DNA from 4 places in the Anaerobacillus sp. QJM3NY_32 genome. Region 3 is predicted to be linked to each of the others. Evidence: riboswitches for the same ligand, from Rfam matches in the RefSeq annotation. Region 3 holds a riboswitch; each other region holds the start of a gene.
The links. Region 3 has a riboswitch for S-adenosylmethionine ahead of AC0VYH_RS13585 (sulfite oxidase-like oxidoreductase). Riboswitches for the same ligand answer to the same signal wherever they lie in the genome.

Region 1 (3,866 bases), 860 kb from region 3:
CTATGCCCACCCTGGCCGGTATGGCAGCAATTTTGTTATTAGTTGTAATCGTGACAGGTGTGATTCCTGTTAGACAAAATGACGCAGTTGCGGCCTATGTAAGCTTTGATATCAATCCAAGTATTGAGGTTGGAGTCAACTCCGACCTTGAAGTTGTTCAATATCAAGCGTGGAATTCGGACGGTGAAGGGTTAAACTTAGATCAAGAGGTAACGAACATGCCTCTAAGCGAATTTGGAGGGCTCCTAGTCTCGAAACTCGACAAAGAGGGGTATCTAACAGAAGATAGAAAACTGCTTATTGTCGCCTCAAATGTAGAGAAGAAAGAGCGTTATCAGGCGATTAAGGATCAGCTTGAGAATACGATTCAAGGAATAGAACAGAATGAAGCATTAGTCAATCAAGCAGTTGCTATTACAACCATACTTGATACTGACTATAGTACTCGAGCAAAAGCTATAGAAAATGGGATAACACCAGGAAAATATATGACTTATCTTGCTGCTGTTGATCGGGGAGCTACGTTATCAATAGAGGATGTACGGAATTTGTCTGTCAAAAACATGGATGAATTAGAGACCGAAAGCATGACCGCAGTGGAATCAAAGTCGAAAGATCGCTCTTTGGAGCTAGAAGATTCTGTCGTCCAGTTGAACGATAAGACGGTACCTAATCAGAATCGAGAAGATAGTGATTTAGTTCTTCAGGAGCCTGAGCAAAGCTCTTCTGATAAGGTTGAAAAGGTGGAGAAAGAACAAAAGAACACGCCTTCAGAACAAGAAACCAGTCCGTCAGATCAAACTGAAGACTCTAAAGATAACAACAAAGTGCAAAAAGATAAAATAGAGAAAAACGAAGACAAATCTAATTCTATAATAGCTAAAGAACAAGGCAAAGAAAAAAAGAAAGCTGAAAAAGTAAACGAGAAAATAGAGAAATCTCAGGAAAAATCGGATAAAAAAATAGAAAAAGCTCAAGAAAAAGAGGATAAAAAGGACAAAAAGAAAGACGAAAAGCAGGATAAAGACAAGAAAGACAAGAAAGACAAGAAAGACAAGAAAGACAAGAAAGACAAGAAAGATAAGAAAGATAAAAAAGACAAATAACGCAACATGCTATTATTTATTTTATTTTCATTATTTTAAGCCAGAGGGATCCCTCTGGCTTTTTTTATGGTGTGTTTATTTTGATGTCATGATGTCGGGCAATGCCTTTGCGATATCAAGAAATGATGATTTGTCATCAAACACATGTGCGATTTGATGATCTTGATTAAGCAATACAGTTGTTGGGACACCTGTACAACCAAATTTGTCGTAAGTTTCTCGTCCACTGTCTTGTAAAACGAGGAAAGGAAGATTGTTTTTGATCGTGAAATCTTTACCGGCTTCTTCTGACCGTTCACGACCTGTCACGTTAATTGTTAAGAATGCTAATGTATCAGTATCTGCATGCTGGTAGAACTGTTCTTTCATCGGTAAATCTTTCATACAATCGGGGCACCAGGAAGCCCAGAATGTAATCATAACTGGTTTCCCCCTGAAGTCCGTTAAGCTGATGATTTCTCCGCTTTGTACTTCTTCTAACGCAAAGGACGGCGCTTGCACTATCAATCACCTCTTCAAAATTATTCTAAGGCTACTCTATCAAAAATTCGATTCTAATCAAACTTAATACACTGTAGGCTCTGTTTCACGATAATTTGGATTAACTTAGACATTCTTTAAAAAAATGAAAAGAATGATAATTCCGAAAAAGTGTTTGACACTAATGCGACACCTTGCTAAAATAAACTCAATTAAACAAAAACAAAATATTCTTACTTATCTAGAGAGGCGGAGGGACTGGCCCTATGAAGCCCGGCAACCGTCAAACCAATTGTGGTTTGAAAAGGTGCCAAATCCTGCAGGAGAAATCCTGAAAGATAAGCGGAGCTGATGAATAAATCAAGCCTCTCTGTCTTTCGGAGAGGTTTTTTTATATTGAAGCGACGTTTTCTTATAGCATTGGTTCTAGATTTATGGCTCATTATTATAGCCTTAATGAATAAAGACGGATTGCTCGAAAGGGGTGATAGGGGTTTGGAAAGTGAGACGAGATACGAAGCTCAGAACGTATTGATTGGATCGTTCACACTTGAGTCGGGCGAGACGCTACATGAAGTAGAACTCGCTTATGAACGCGTTGGACCAGAAGACGCTCCCGTTATTCTTGTCTGTCATGCATTAACAGGAAATCAATATACAATTGGTGATTCGGAGCCCGGCTGGTGGAAAGGATTAATAGGAAAGGATGGCTATATCGATACTTCCGAATTTCAAGTTATAACGTTTAACGTTCTTGGAGGATGTAACGGTTCTACAGGACCGCTATCGATTAATCCAGTCACCAGAGAACAGTATAAAGCGGACTTCCCATTTGTTTCAGTGAGAGATATGGTGCACTCACAGAAAAAGGCACTTGAAGTGTTAGGTATCGATCACCTTCATGCTGTGATTGGTGGATCACTTGGAGGAATGCAGGTTCTTGAATGGGGTGCCCTTTACCCAGATGGAATGGAGCATCTGATTCCACTTGCAGTAACTCCAAGCTTAAATACGTATGGAATAGCTTATAACGCGATTTCTAGATTTGCTATTACAAACGATCCTGATTGGAAGGATGGATACTACGATCCTCATCACCAGCCAACATCGGGGCTTGCAACTGCAAGAATGATCGGTATGATTTCTTATCGGACAGATGAAATGTTTCAAAAAAAATTCGGTCGAGCGGCGATCGAAACTTCAGAAGAAAATCATAAAGAAGCACAGTACGAAGTGGAATCTTATTTACACTATCAAGGAAATAAGCTTGTAAGCCGATTTGATGCAAATAGCTATTTGTATTTATTAAGGGCAATGGACACACATGATATTAGTAAAGGGCGAGGTAATCTTATATCCATCATCAAGAACATTAAAGCGAGCATTCTTGCTATTGGATTTAAAGGGGATTTAATCTATCCTCCAGAAGATTTAGAAAAATTGTTTGCTCAAGCTCATTCTTCTCCGTTTTATTTAATCAACACGAAATTTGGTCATGATGGATTTCTCGTTGAGTTTGATAAATGGGGACCGCTTATAAAGGAACAAGTAACATTAACTAAAAATATCGAAGGAGTGAAGTGAAATGGCAGAGAAAAAATATAATTTGGAGACAATTGGAATTCATGGAGGTTTACAAGCTGATCCAGCTACAGGCGCAAGGGCTCTACCGATTTATCAATCGAATGCTTATCGATTTAATAATACTGATCACGCAGCCGATTTATTTGCCTTAAAGGAAGAAGGGTTTATCTATTCGCGCATCGGCAACCCTACAGTCGGTACACTTGAAGAACGTATTGCTCAACTAGAAGGTGGTGTTGGAGCACTAGCTCTTGCAAGTGGTATGGCTGCCATTACAACTGCCATTCTAAATGTAGCCAATAGCGGAGACGAAATTGTATCTGCTTCGACTTTATACGGTGGAACGTATAACCTCTTTTCTGCTACACTTCCGAAATACGGAATAAAGACCAATTTTGTTGATCCTGAAGATCTGGAATCATTTAAATCAGCCATTACTCCAAATACGAAAGCTATTTTTGCAGAAACGATAGGCAACCCGGGTCTACATGTATTAGATATTGAAAAAGTAGCAGATATTGCACATGAAGCTGGAATCCCACTTATTATAGACAATACATTTGCTACTCCGTATCTTTGTAGACCAATTGAGCATGGAGCAGATATCGTCGTTCATTCCGCCACAAAATGGCTTGGCGGAAACGGGTCCACAATGGGAGGGATTATTGTCGATGGTGGTAAATTTGATTGGAATTC
Region 2 (3,866 bases), 1.9 Mb from region 3:
CTGCATACCACAAGTATCCGCCATTTAGGGGGCAGCCTTTTCTGAAACAAGCCGCGGCTGAATTCTATAAGCGAGAGTTTGGTGTTGAGCTTGATCCGGAGAAAGAGGTAGCCGTCCTCTTTGGTGGAAAAGCTGGCCTTGTAGAAGTCAGTCAATGTTTGTTAAATAAAAGTGACGTGGCGCTCGTGCCAGATCCTGGCTATCCTGATTATTGGTCTGGAGTTGCGATGGCTGAAGCGGATATGCAAATGATGCCGTTACTTGAACAAAATGATTTTCTGCCTGATTATAGCGCGATCCCAGAGAGTGCTCTTGCAAAAGCAAAGCTCATGTTTTTAAATTATCCAAACAATCCTACCGCTGCTATAGCAACGAAAAGCTTTTTTGATGAAACGGTTAGGTTTGCGGATGCCAATGACATCTGTGTCGTTCATGATTTTGCTTATGGAGCGATCGGATTCGATGGAGAACGTCCTAAAAGCTTTTTGGAAACAGAAGGTGCTAAAGATGTGGGAATTGAGATTTATACTCTTTCCAAAACGTATAATATGGCAGGATGGCGTGTTGGGTTCGCTGTCGGAAACCCATCTGTAGTGGAAAGCATCAACCTGCTTCAGGATCATTTCTACGTTAGTTTGTTTAGTGCAGTGCAAGAAGCAGCTGCAGAAGCTTTACTAGGTTCACAGGAATGTGTTGAGAACCTTCGCCAAACGTACGAATCTAGACGGAATGTATTGATACAGGGGCTTCACGATATTGGCTGGGATGTAACCTCTCCTGCGGGGTCATTTTTTGCCTGGTTAAAAGTACCTGAATCATTTACTTCAGAGGGATTTGCGGACTACTTGCTTGAGAATGTTCAAATTGTAGTTGCGCCTGGGAACGGCTTTGGAGAGTATGGGGAAGGCTATGTGAGAGTAGGCTTATTAACTTCCGAAGAGAAACTCAGGGAGGCAGTTGAACGAATTAATTCTCTTAATCTCTTTTGATTCAGAAAAGTAAAAAAATAGATTGACAGGATTTCCTACGTCTGGCATAATTCGAATCAATTACTTAAACGAATAGTTGCATACTCTTATCCAGAGAGGTGGAGGGACGAGCCCTTTGAAGCCCGGCAACCGATTTTCAAGGTTACTTGAAGACACGGTGCTAATTCTCGCAGCAAAAGCTGGAAGATAAGAGGAAGAGCATGGTGATAACGACCTCTTCCTCGTGAAGGGGTCTTTTTTGTATGATCAAAGATTGAGGACTAGCGCGATGGAAAGGAATGAGCATGATGAGTCATCTTGTGGCAACTTACCTTGTTAAGAATGACCAACAATTATCTAAGCGCGCTGAAGCGATCGCCCTTGGATTAACGATTGGGACTTGGACCAATCTACCGTTATTAGAAAAAAAGCAGTTAAAGAAGCATAAGGGTGAAGTCGTTCACGTAGAGGAAAAAGGGGAAAAGGGCATCATCGCGATTGCTTACCCCACCATCAATTTCAGTGCGGATCTACCTGCGATTTTAACAACAGTCATCGGTAAGCTTTCACTTGATGGTGAAATTAAGCTGGTTGATTTAGAGTTCTCTGCAGGGTTACTAAATCAATTCCCAGGTCCAGCATATGGAATAGACGGTATTCGAAATCTTACAGAAGTATACGATCGACCGCTCGTTATGAGTATTTTCAAAGGAGTTATTGGAAAATCGTTAGGCGAATTGCAGGAACAAATGAAACAGCAGGCGCTTGGTCGAGTCGATTTTGTGAAGGACGATGAAATCCTTTTTGAAAATGAGTTAACCCCTCTTGAAAAGCGAGTACCCGCCTTACGAAAAATGCTGGATGAAACGGCTGAATTGACAGGAAAGCGAACGCGTTACGCAGTGAATTTAACAGGAAGAACGGCAAACCTCAGTGATCGAGCAAAGCTTGCTGTGGAATTAGGAGCAGATGCGCTTCTGTTTAATGTTTTTACATATGGACTAGATGCATTGCAATCACTTTCAGAGGACTCGGATATTCCGGTTCCAATCATGGCACACCCTGCATTCTCTGGTGCAATGGCTGCCTCAAGCACACATGGGGTAAGTTACTCCCTATTACTTGGAAAGTTGCTTCGAACTGCTGGGGCAGACTTTTCCCTTTTCCCTTCGCCTTATGGGAGTGTAGCGCTTGATCGAAGAGAGGCGCTCGCAACAGCAGAAGCCTTAACGAGAAATAATAAGCTGAAAAGAACATTCCCTGTTCCTTCAGCGGGCATTCATCCTGGACTAGTACCGCTTCTTATAAAAGATTTCGGTATAGACAGTGTGATTAATGCGGGAGGTGGCGTGCACGGGCATCCCGATGGAGCAGCTGCAGGCGGAAAAGCTTTCCGAGATGCCATTCAAGCTGTTTTAACAGAGCAACCTCTTGAACAGGCCTCTCAAAATAGTGAGGAACTTCATCAGGCTCTTACAAAGTGGGGGAGCGGGGAGGTAGTGCGATGAAGCAGCCGATTATTTTTTGCGATTTTGATGGCACCATTACGAAAAGTGATAATATCGTTTCTTTGATGAAACGGTTTGCTCCGAAAGAGTGGGAGCAAATAAAAGATGATGTGCTCGCTCAAAATATTTCCATTCGTGAAGGGGTCGGAAGGATGTTTCACTTAATCCCTTCCAAATTGAAACAGGAATTACTCGATTATTTAGTAGCTACAACTGAAATCAGACAGGGTTTTAGCGAATTCGTAGACTACACGAGGCAAGAAGGGATCGAGCTCTATATCGTCAGTGGAGGGATCGATTTCTTTATTTATCCTCTTCTTAAGCCATACGGTATTCCAGAAGAAAATATCTTCTGTAATGGCAGTGATTTTACTACTGATACCATCTCAATAACTTGGCCGTATGCCTGTGGAGACGATTGTACGAAAGATTGCGGTTGTTGCAAGCCAGGTATATTAAATCGTTTTGATAAAAAGGCTAACCGAAAAATTGTGATTGGAGATTCTATTACCGATTTAGAAGCTTCAAAGCAAGCAGATTTTGTGTTTGCTAGAGATTTTTTAGCGGAGAAGTGTCAAGAACTTGGCATTCCAGCCGTTTTATTTGAAACGTTTGATGATATCGTCGAAAAGTTAACTGAAGAAAGGGGGAAGAATCATGTGCCAAGTGGAGAATCGATGGAACGAACTTGCTGATATTAAAGATGAATTAGCAGCAAGAGATTGGTTCCGTGGAACAAGTGGAAATCTTTCAATTAAGGTAAGTGATTCGCCGCTTCAATTTTTAGTAACGGCTAGTGGAAAGGATAAAAGAAAACGAACAAAAGAAGATTTCATTCTAGTGGATAGACAAGGGCAGCCAATTGAAGAGACTCTATTGAAACCATCAGCAGAGACCATTATTCATCAGGCGATCTATTCAAAGACAGATGCAGGCTGTTGCTTACACGTGCATACAGTTGAAAATAATGTTATATCTGAACTTTTTGCGGGAGAAGGAGAAGTTACGTTTCAAGGACTGGAGTTAGTTAAAGCTTTTGGTTTATGGGGACAGAATGACAAAGTGACAGTACCGATTATCGAGAATTCAGCTGATCTTTCTCTACTAGCTCATGATGTGGTGCACGTGCTTAAGAATGACACGAAAGCCATTTTGATGCGAAATCATGGGATTACAGTATGGGGACGTAATGGTTTTGAAGCAAAAAAATATCTGGAAGCATTTGAATTCCTTTTTGAATATCATCTTAAATTACGAAGCTTTCAAGCAATTGTAAGTTAATCAGTAATCAACAAAGTTTCATTAGCTTAACAAAAGAGGAGGAAGCATTAATGGCAGTAATTAAAATACGAAATACAAATGAAGTTATTGAAGGTCAAGATCGAGTAGG
Region 3 (3,866 bases):
TGCATTGTCATCATTGCAAGACCAGCATGTTCAGATAATAAATGACCTAATGTTGCACGAAGATCAGATGCTGGTGTTACGGCTTTTGTGTTCTCGAACTTGTCTGGGAACTGATCAGTAATGGCACCAGAGAATCCTTTAGCCACCATTTGCATGTGAGCAATCGCTTCACGTTCTTTCTCGTAAGCCATCTCATAATCACCTGCTACATAGCTATCAAATGAACCAATCAACTGATTAATGTGAGCTTGAAGTCCTTCAGACAATGTTTCAGCTTGAAGTCGTTCTCCTGTTGCATTTTCCAAGAAATTAGAGAAATCTTCTTTATAACCATCTAAGCTATCTAAAGCTTTTTGTTTTGCATCTTCATCTTCATTACCTGTTGCTTTCACATAGTCAACGAAGAAACCGATATGATTGCTCCAAATTTCATTAAATTCAGCTCCTGCTTCTTCACCATAAACGGATGTAATCGCAGCTGTAAGGTCTTCCGTGTTTTCACTTAAGGCACCAGCAGAAGCTTCAAAATCTGCAGAACCTTCAGCTCCTTTTCTCATTGTTTCTACTGCAAGATAAGCATGCTCACTTAGTAAATGGCCAAGATCAGCACGAAGATCAGCACCTGGTGTTTCTACTGTAGGCTTGTCCATTTGCTGGTCGTGGTCAGAGGCAAATGCTCCAGCAGTTGGTATTAAAAGTGAAAAGCTAAGCGGAACAATTAATAGTCCCTTTTTCCAATCGATCACTTTCTTTTTCATATTCTTGTTCGTATTCATTTTCAAATCCACTCCCCTTAATTTTGATTTACACTTAGCTAACGGAGGGAAGATCCATTTAGATCATTCTTTTTTAAAATTCTTCTCTTTTTTAATTACCAGAGAATAAAAAGTCAGCAAAACCCACACATACTAAGGTTCTGCTGACTTTCAAGTTTAAACTATTTTTTTATAGATATGATGATATTTAGAATGTGATAATAAACTACCTTTTCCTCAATCAATTCTATATGTGTTAATCACGCCCGCTTTTTTAAGAAAAATTAATCAAACTCTTTTTTCTCCCATTCATCTTCCGGTAGTCCCAAATCCTCTCCAGAAAACCTTTCTTCTTTAAATGGATCGGCATGGTTATGAAATCCGTTTTGTTCCCAAAAACCAGGTTTGTCTTCATTGATAAATTCTATACCTCTGATCCATTTAATACTTTTCCAGAAGTAAAGATGCGGTACAACTAACCTGAGAGGCCATCCGTGTTTTGCCGTTAATTTCTCTCCATCGACTGAGTGGGCAAGAATAACATTATCTCTCATTAAGTCAGTGAGGTGAATATTCGTTGTATAGTTATAGTCACCATGTAGCATAACATGGTTCGTTTTCGGTACTATCCCATATGCGTTCATAAAATCCTTAATCAAAACCCCTTCAAAAGTATTATCAAACCTAGACCACCTTGTGACACAGTGAATATCACACTTTACTTTCTTCTGTGGTAAGGCAAGTATGTCGCTATAGGAAATGATCACTTCCTTATCAATTTCTCCAAATACACTTAGGTTCCATGTCGACATCTCATACACAGGTACATCACCTTCATGTAGAATAGGGAACCTTTCTGTAAGTACTTGCCCCGGTGGCAGACGATCACCATACTTTTCACTTGCATCTGGAACTTTCATTTTGCGAATACGGTCAGCTTTTTTCAAATTCTTCACAACCCGTCTCTCATTTATTGAATCGTCTAAAAAAAACTCTTCCTAACTAATAAGGAAGAGTTCGCTTCAGAGCTCTTCCTTATCTCTCAGAGCATAGACTCTGCTGGATTTGGCACCTTGTCTATCAGGTTGCCGGGCATCAAAGGGCCAGTCCCTCCGCCTCTCTCAATAAGGAAATTAAAAATCTAATTTTGATTCATTCTATCGGTCTATTTAGTATTTTGCAATTATTGTTTTAAACGAGGTTTTTCTTCATTTCAACAAATTGAAATGCTCCCCCATTGGTTTGTTGCATAAACAGATGAGTGATTTGAAATCCAGCCCTTTGATACACTTTTATGGCTCGTTTATTAAATTCAGCTACTGCCATTCCAAAGGAAGTTGGACGATACAATTCAACTGCTTTTTGAAGGCCAGCCTCTAAAAAAGAAAAGCCTTCTCCTTTTCCAACATTATCGGGACACATTCCTAGGCCAATTTCTATATGGTTGTCTTCATGCACATGAAAACTAAAAAAACCAATAAGATGATCCCTATGGTAGACGCTCCAATAATTTTCATTGCTGGCTGCATCTTCCCGGAACTCTTTTAGATCTTCAAGATCCTCGTCCATATTATAAAATGAGTATAGCCCATCATAGTTCCACGAGATAATTCGCTCGACTTCTTCTTGACTTATTAACTTAAATTGATATACCAATACTCTCCCTCATTTCTGTGTGATTGAAAAGGAAAAGCCCCATGCTGGGAAATGCATGGGGCTCACACTTTATATTTTAAGGGGGGCAGGAACCGGGGAAGTCCCTGCAAAAATAGTGTAGCAAGTTCCAAGGGCATGATGATTGATTATGAGTTGTTTTTCACATTCTTTTAATAAATGAAAAGAAGCTGGACAACTATTTATAAACCATGATCGTTTGAAGTTCTCGAAATCCAATGTCTTTATAAATGTATTTCGCGAAGTTAGAGGAATACACATTCAAACGAATTTCCTCATATCCCTGTTCTTTGAAGTTTTCAATACTCGCTTGAACGAGCTGCTTAGAATACCCTTTCCCACGAAACTTTGGAAAAACAAATACATCATAAATGAACCCATGCTTGCTTTCTGTAAAATAATCCGTGTTTTCTCCAAGTAATACCCAGCCAGCAATTTCCCCTTCGTCGCGATAAATGAGGTGGTAACCACCTCGATCAAGAATGGATGATACAATTTCAAGTGCTTTCTCTTCTTTTACGATACCGGGATTTGTCGTTCCTTCATTAACAGATTGAATGGAATTCGACAAAATAAAATCTCTTTCTTCTATCGTCGCTCGTTCGATCACATAGTTTCCCTCCATCATCAAAATCATTCATTACTCGTTTATTCTTGATGCAAGAACCTTATTCCTCCCATAAGTAAGATGCATATTCTTACCAAATTTATTTTTTTGTTAAAGCATAGACGCATGTATCAGTTAGTTTACTGCCATCAATTGAGACATGGTCGTTTCGTAAAATAGCCTCAAGTTGAAACGATTGTTTCTCGGCAATTCGCCGACTTCGCCAATTTGTCGCATTACAACGAATTTCTAGCCTTCTAGCGTTTAGCTCTGAAAAGGCGTAATCTACAATGCCTTGGACCGCTTCAGACATATAGCCTTGACCAGCGTATCTAGAATCAATCCAATAACCGATTTCAAATTTACGAACGTTCCAATCTATTCGATGTAACCCTGAGGAACCGATAAAATCACCCGTCTGTTTATGGAAGAGTAATAGTCGAAGATCCTCCCGCTTTAAAAACGCTACGTGAGATTCGCGGATATTCGCTTCAACATCTTCTTCCGTTTGATCTATATGTGCGAAAGGCATCCAGGATTTAAGCTCTTCTAACGAGGCATCAATTGATTGATGAACCGAAGCACCATCCCCAGGTAGTGGAGAACGTATATGTAAACGGTCAGTGCTAAATTTATTTGGTATATCAAGTAAAATGGGTTCCATGGAACTATTCCTCCAACAACACTAAAAGATGTCAGAATTATATCATTAATGAGAAACCTGTCAAGTTATTGGTCTTTTCCGGCCAATGTCCCGCTACCATCTAATTGAAATCGAGAGACGAATTGACGGATCACTTCACGAGGATATGGTTTTCTTGCCCTCTCTT
Region 4 (3,866 bases), 190 kb from region 3:
AGTTTTTTTCAGGTGACCCCACTTCGACTGCTTCTGATACTTCTGAAATAGCTCTGTTATTTGTAAGAGTTCCTGTTGTTAAATCATAATAAGTTGTATGAAGGACAAGCAGAAATAGGGAACTTAACAATAGTTTTCGCATCTCTCGCAACTCCTTCAGAATGATTTCCTTTGTACTACGATATGCTTGTCCTTCCATGATATGACAGATTTCCTAGTTAATTATCTTTTCTTTCGATCGAGTGTCGAGTAGAATATTAAGAGATGGGGAGATTAACTGAGTTACTCTTCATTAGAGCCCCACGTTAAAAGGAGACCAAAACATGCTTAAAAAAGGATTGCCGTTTTTATTGTCGATGGTGTTAATGATGTCTATTATTCCTATGGTGGCACAAGCGGATGCGAGCGTCGGTGATGTCATCGTTACACTTGGTGAAGATCTATCTGAAGAGCAAAAACAGAAGCTAGTTGATGAAATGGAAGCTCCGGAAAATGCAATGACGGTAACGGTATCAAATGAAGAAGAGCATAAATATCTTGGGAATTATATAAGTAAAGCGCTAATCGGTACCCGCGCCTTATCTTCTTCTTCCATAACCATTGGTGAAAAAGATGCTGGTTTAAGCGTTGACACAAAAAATATTAATTGGGTAACAGATGAAATGTACGCAAATGCTTTAATAACAGCTGGAGTAAAAGATGCTGATGTTTATGTGACAGCACCAATGGAGGTTTCAGGTACGGCTGCATTAACTGGTTTAATCAAAGCTTATGAGTTAAGCACAGATGAAGTGATACCTGAGGAGCAAAAACAAGTAGCAAATGAAGAGCTTGTCACTACTGCAAAATTGAGCGATAGTATTGGCGCAGATAAAGCAACAGAGCTAATGACTAAGATTAAGGATGAAATTGCTACAAACCCACCTGAGACGGAAGATGATTTAAGAACAGTTATTAAACAAATTGCTAACGATTCAGGTATTGAATTGACTCAAGATGAGTTGGATGGTCTTGTTGCACTGTTTAATCGAATGAAAAATCTTGATATTGATTGGGATCAAATGAAGAGTCAGTTGCAGCACGCGAGAGAAAACCTGGACGAGTTTTTAAATAAAGACGAGACACAGTCATTTATTCAAAAAATCATTGATTTCTTTATTGCGATTATTGATGGAATAAAAGGGGTATTTCAATCGTAAGGTGACAAGTGACTGAAACTTTCTTCCCTTTTGAACGTATAAGAGAAGAAGGAAAAGGAGGGAGCGAGGATGGAGATTCTATCTTTGCCAGCAGTTGGCTTTCTTATCGTTTTACTTAGCGTGCTATTCTTGTTTGCTGAGTTACTTGTCCGTGTAAAAGGTATTTTTGGATTGATCGGAATACTATTGCTCACATTTTATTTTAGTTTCCATCTTACTTCTTTATCATCAATTCTCTGGATGGGACTTGTGTTTGCTGTTGGTTTAGGCTTAGTTATTCTTGATGGGAAATTACTCAATGATGGTACATTTGGTTTGATTGGATTAATTATGATGGTTACAGCCGTAGCCATTCCTTCTCCGACTTTCCTTTATGGCCTTCTCGTTTCTAGTGGTTTTTTAATTGGTACGGCTGCTTCATTCCTGTTTTTGCGTGTTTTCCCCGCACGTTCTATGTGGACGAAAATGACGTTAAAGGATCGGTTAAGCAGTGAAATGGGGTATAATTCCATGAACGCTGAGTATAAGAATTTAGTTGGAGAATCGGCTATGACAATTACTCCATTTCGACCAAGTGGAACAATACAAGTCAATGAGAAAAAGTACAGCGCCATTTCTGTTGGAAGTTGGATCGACAAGGATACGGCAGTAGTTATTACGTCTGTAGATGGTACGCGTATCTTAATAGAAGAGAAAAAAGAAGAAAGTAAACGTCATCCAATTTAAAAATGGTCCCCGAGTCATAGATTCGGGGTTTTTTTCATATTCTTTTCTAATCCCTTTATCCCGATCTCTAAACTAGGGTTGACATATTGTTAGATAATAGTTAAGATTTAGAAAATAACTTATCAAGAGAGACCGAGGGACTGGCCCGTTGACGTCCAGCAACCTGCCTGATTGGCAAGGTGCTACTTCCAGCAAAATGGAGTCCATTTTGGAAGATAAGGTGAATTAAGGTAACCTGATCTGTCTTTCCAATTTGGGAAGGCTTTTTTCATTTATAAGCTTCTCCTCATGATTATTATGACTAAGGGAGGTTGCATGATGGGAACGAAAGACCAGAATTTTTCAGACGTTGCTGTACGTATAGAACGAATGCTAAGTTCGTTAAAATTTGGGTCAATTACGCTTGTTGTTCAAGATGGGAAAGTTGTTCAACTTGAAAGAAAAGAAAAAGAACGACTTTAATATTGGCGCTGACTAGAGAAACTAGAGGCGGTTCTAACCCTAAAGGTTAGAACCGCCTCTTTTTTTAAACTTTTAAATATATTTCCTTGATCGGAATTGGGAGGGTTAGAAATGAATTGGTTCTATAATAATTGGTCGGGTAAGGAACCTGAATTCGACGTTGAATCAGAAACGAAAGGGGCTCTTGAAGTTCTGGAGTGGGCGTATCAAATATACCAAGATGATATTGTATATGCTTGTAGTTTCGGTGTTGAGGGTGTCGTTCTAATTGATTTGATTTCCCGGGTAAACCAGAACGCGAAGATTGTTTTTCTGGATACAGGTCTCCATTTTGATGAGACTTATGAGCTAATTAATAAAGTGAAAGCTAAATATCCATCTCTAAATATTAAGTTAAAGCAACCAAAGGAGTCGGTCGAAGAACAGGCATTAAGTAAAGGGGATGCTCTATGGGAGCGAGACCCGGGACAGTGCTGCAACTTGAGGAAAATCATACCATTGCATGAAGAATTAGATCATGTAAGTGCATGGATCTCAGGTTTAAGGAGAGAGCAGTCGCCACTCAGACAAAAGACAAATTATTTCAATAGAGATGATAAGTTTCAGTCGATTAAGGTTTGTCCACTTATTCATTGGACATGGAAAGATGTTTGGAGGTACGTGTACGAAAAGGATTTACCATACAATCCTCTTCATGATAAAGGGTACCCAAGTATAGGATGTGCGGTATGCACTGAAAGAGTATTGGAAGGTAGTGATTCTAGAGCTGGGAGATGGGCAAATCAGGAAAAAACGGAATGCGGCTTGCATTTTGATTCAGCACCAAATCGGTGACGGTCATGACAACCCTAGTTATTACAGTGGCTCTCTTTTTTGCTATGAATATTGGGGCTAGTGGAGCTGCGGCATCGATGGGAGTGGCTTACGGGGCTGGAGCGATTAAAAGAAGAAGCGTAGCACTGAGTGTTTGTGCGATTGGGATTGTTGGTGGTGCCACATTAGGTGGAGGTAATGTTATTAAAACAATGGGGAGTGGCATTATACCTTCTTCCGTACTCAGTCTAAAGGTTATCTTGATTATTTTTATTTCAGCTACAACAGCGCTCTTTCTAGCAAATATGATGGGGATTCCATTATCAACAAGTGAAGTTACTGTGGGCGCAGTGGTAGGAGTTGGTATTGCTTACCGTGCTTTGTACTTTCAGAATGTGATGTTCATTATGTTGTTGTGGATCGTTATACCGGTTATTGCTTTTGCGACAGCTCTCAGTGTTGGGAAAATTTTTGGTCTTTTAAAACAAAGAATCAATCTTACTTCAAAGTGGCAAAAGCCACTCACCATTTTTTTAATTGTAGCCGGTTTTCTAGAAGCCTTTTCAGCGGGAATGAATAACGTCGCAAATGCGATTGGACCGCTAGTTGGAGCGGGAGTTTTATCCCTTTCTCACGGCGCATTTTTTGGGGGAGCTTTTGTTGCTT

Region 1: another riboswitch for S-adenosylmethionine. It lies ahead of metX (homoserine O-acetyltransferase MetX); the one in region 3 lies ahead of AC0VYH_RS13585 (sulfite oxidase-like oxidoreductase).
Region 2: another riboswitch for S-adenosylmethionine. It lies ahead of AC0VYH_RS03940 (2,3-diketo-5-methylthiopentyl-1-phosphate enolase); the one in region 3 lies ahead of AC0VYH_RS13585 (sulfite oxidase-like oxidoreductase).
Region 4: another riboswitch for S-adenosylmethionine. It lies ahead of AC0VYH_RS14610 (YezD family protein); the one in region 3 lies ahead of AC0VYH_RS13585 (sulfite oxidase-like oxidoreductase).

The regions. Positions count from the first base shown of each region.
Region 1 covers NZ_CM149684.1:3,441,894-3,445,759, reverse strand. The annotation lists gene AC0VYH_RS17880 (anti-sigma factor domain-containing protein) at 1-1,106, shown strand, start outside; gene AC0VYH_RS17875 (TlpA disulfide reductase family protein) at 1,182-1,607, opposite strand; SAM riboswitch class I at 1,821-1,931, shown strand; gene metX (homoserine O-acetyltransferase MetX) at 2,082-3,170, shown strand; gene AC0VYH_RS17865 (O-acetylhomoserine aminocarboxypropyltransferase/cysteine synthase family protein) at 3,172-3,866, shown strand, end outside.
Region 2 covers NZ_CM149684.1:718,480-722,345, forward strand. The annotation lists gene AC0VYH_RS03935 (aminotransferase class I/II-fold pyridoxal phosphate-dependent enzyme) at 1-989, shown strand, start outside; SAM riboswitch class I at 1,073-1,182, shown strand; gene AC0VYH_RS03940 (2,3-diketo-5-methylthiopentyl-1-phosphate enolase) at 1,277-2,476, shown strand; gene AC0VYH_RS03945 (2-hydroxy-3-keto-5-methylthiopentenyl-1-phosphate phosphatase) at 2,473-3,171, shown strand; gene AC0VYH_RS03950 (methylthioribulose 1-phosphate dehydratase) at 3,134-3,757, shown strand; gene AC0VYH_RS03955 (acireductone dioxygenase) at 3,808-3,866, shown strand, end outside.
Region 3 covers NZ_CM149684.1:2,581,989-2,585,854, forward strand. The annotation lists gene AC0VYH_RS13580 (copper amine oxidase) at 1-743, opposite strand, end outside; gene AC0VYH_RS13585 (sulfite oxidase-like oxidoreductase) at 1,040-1,702, opposite strand; SAM riboswitch class I at 1,788-1,886, opposite strand; gene AC0VYH_RS13590 (GNAT family N-acetyltransferase) at 1,947-2,411, opposite strand; gene AC0VYH_RS13595 (GNAT family N-acetyltransferase) at 2,608-3,039, opposite strand; gene AC0VYH_RS13600 (GNAT family N-acetyltransferase) at 3,137-3,700, opposite strand; gene AC0VYH_RS13605 (LysE family translocator) at 3,823-3,866, shown strand, end outside.
Region 4 covers NZ_CM149684.1:2,774,096-2,777,961, reverse strand. The annotation lists gene AC0VYH_RS14625 (hypothetical protein) at 1-142, opposite strand, end outside; gene AC0VYH_RS14620 (DUF1002 domain-containing protein) at 324-1,199, shown strand; gene AC0VYH_RS14615 (NfeD family protein) at 1,269-1,925, shown strand; SAM riboswitch class I at 2,042-2,147, shown strand; gene AC0VYH_RS14610 (YezD family protein) at 2,244-2,387, shown strand; gene AC0VYH_RS14605 (phosphoadenylyl-sulfate reductase) at 2,499-3,221, shown strand; gene AC0VYH_RS14600 (inorganic phosphate transporter) at 3,227-3,866, shown strand, end outside.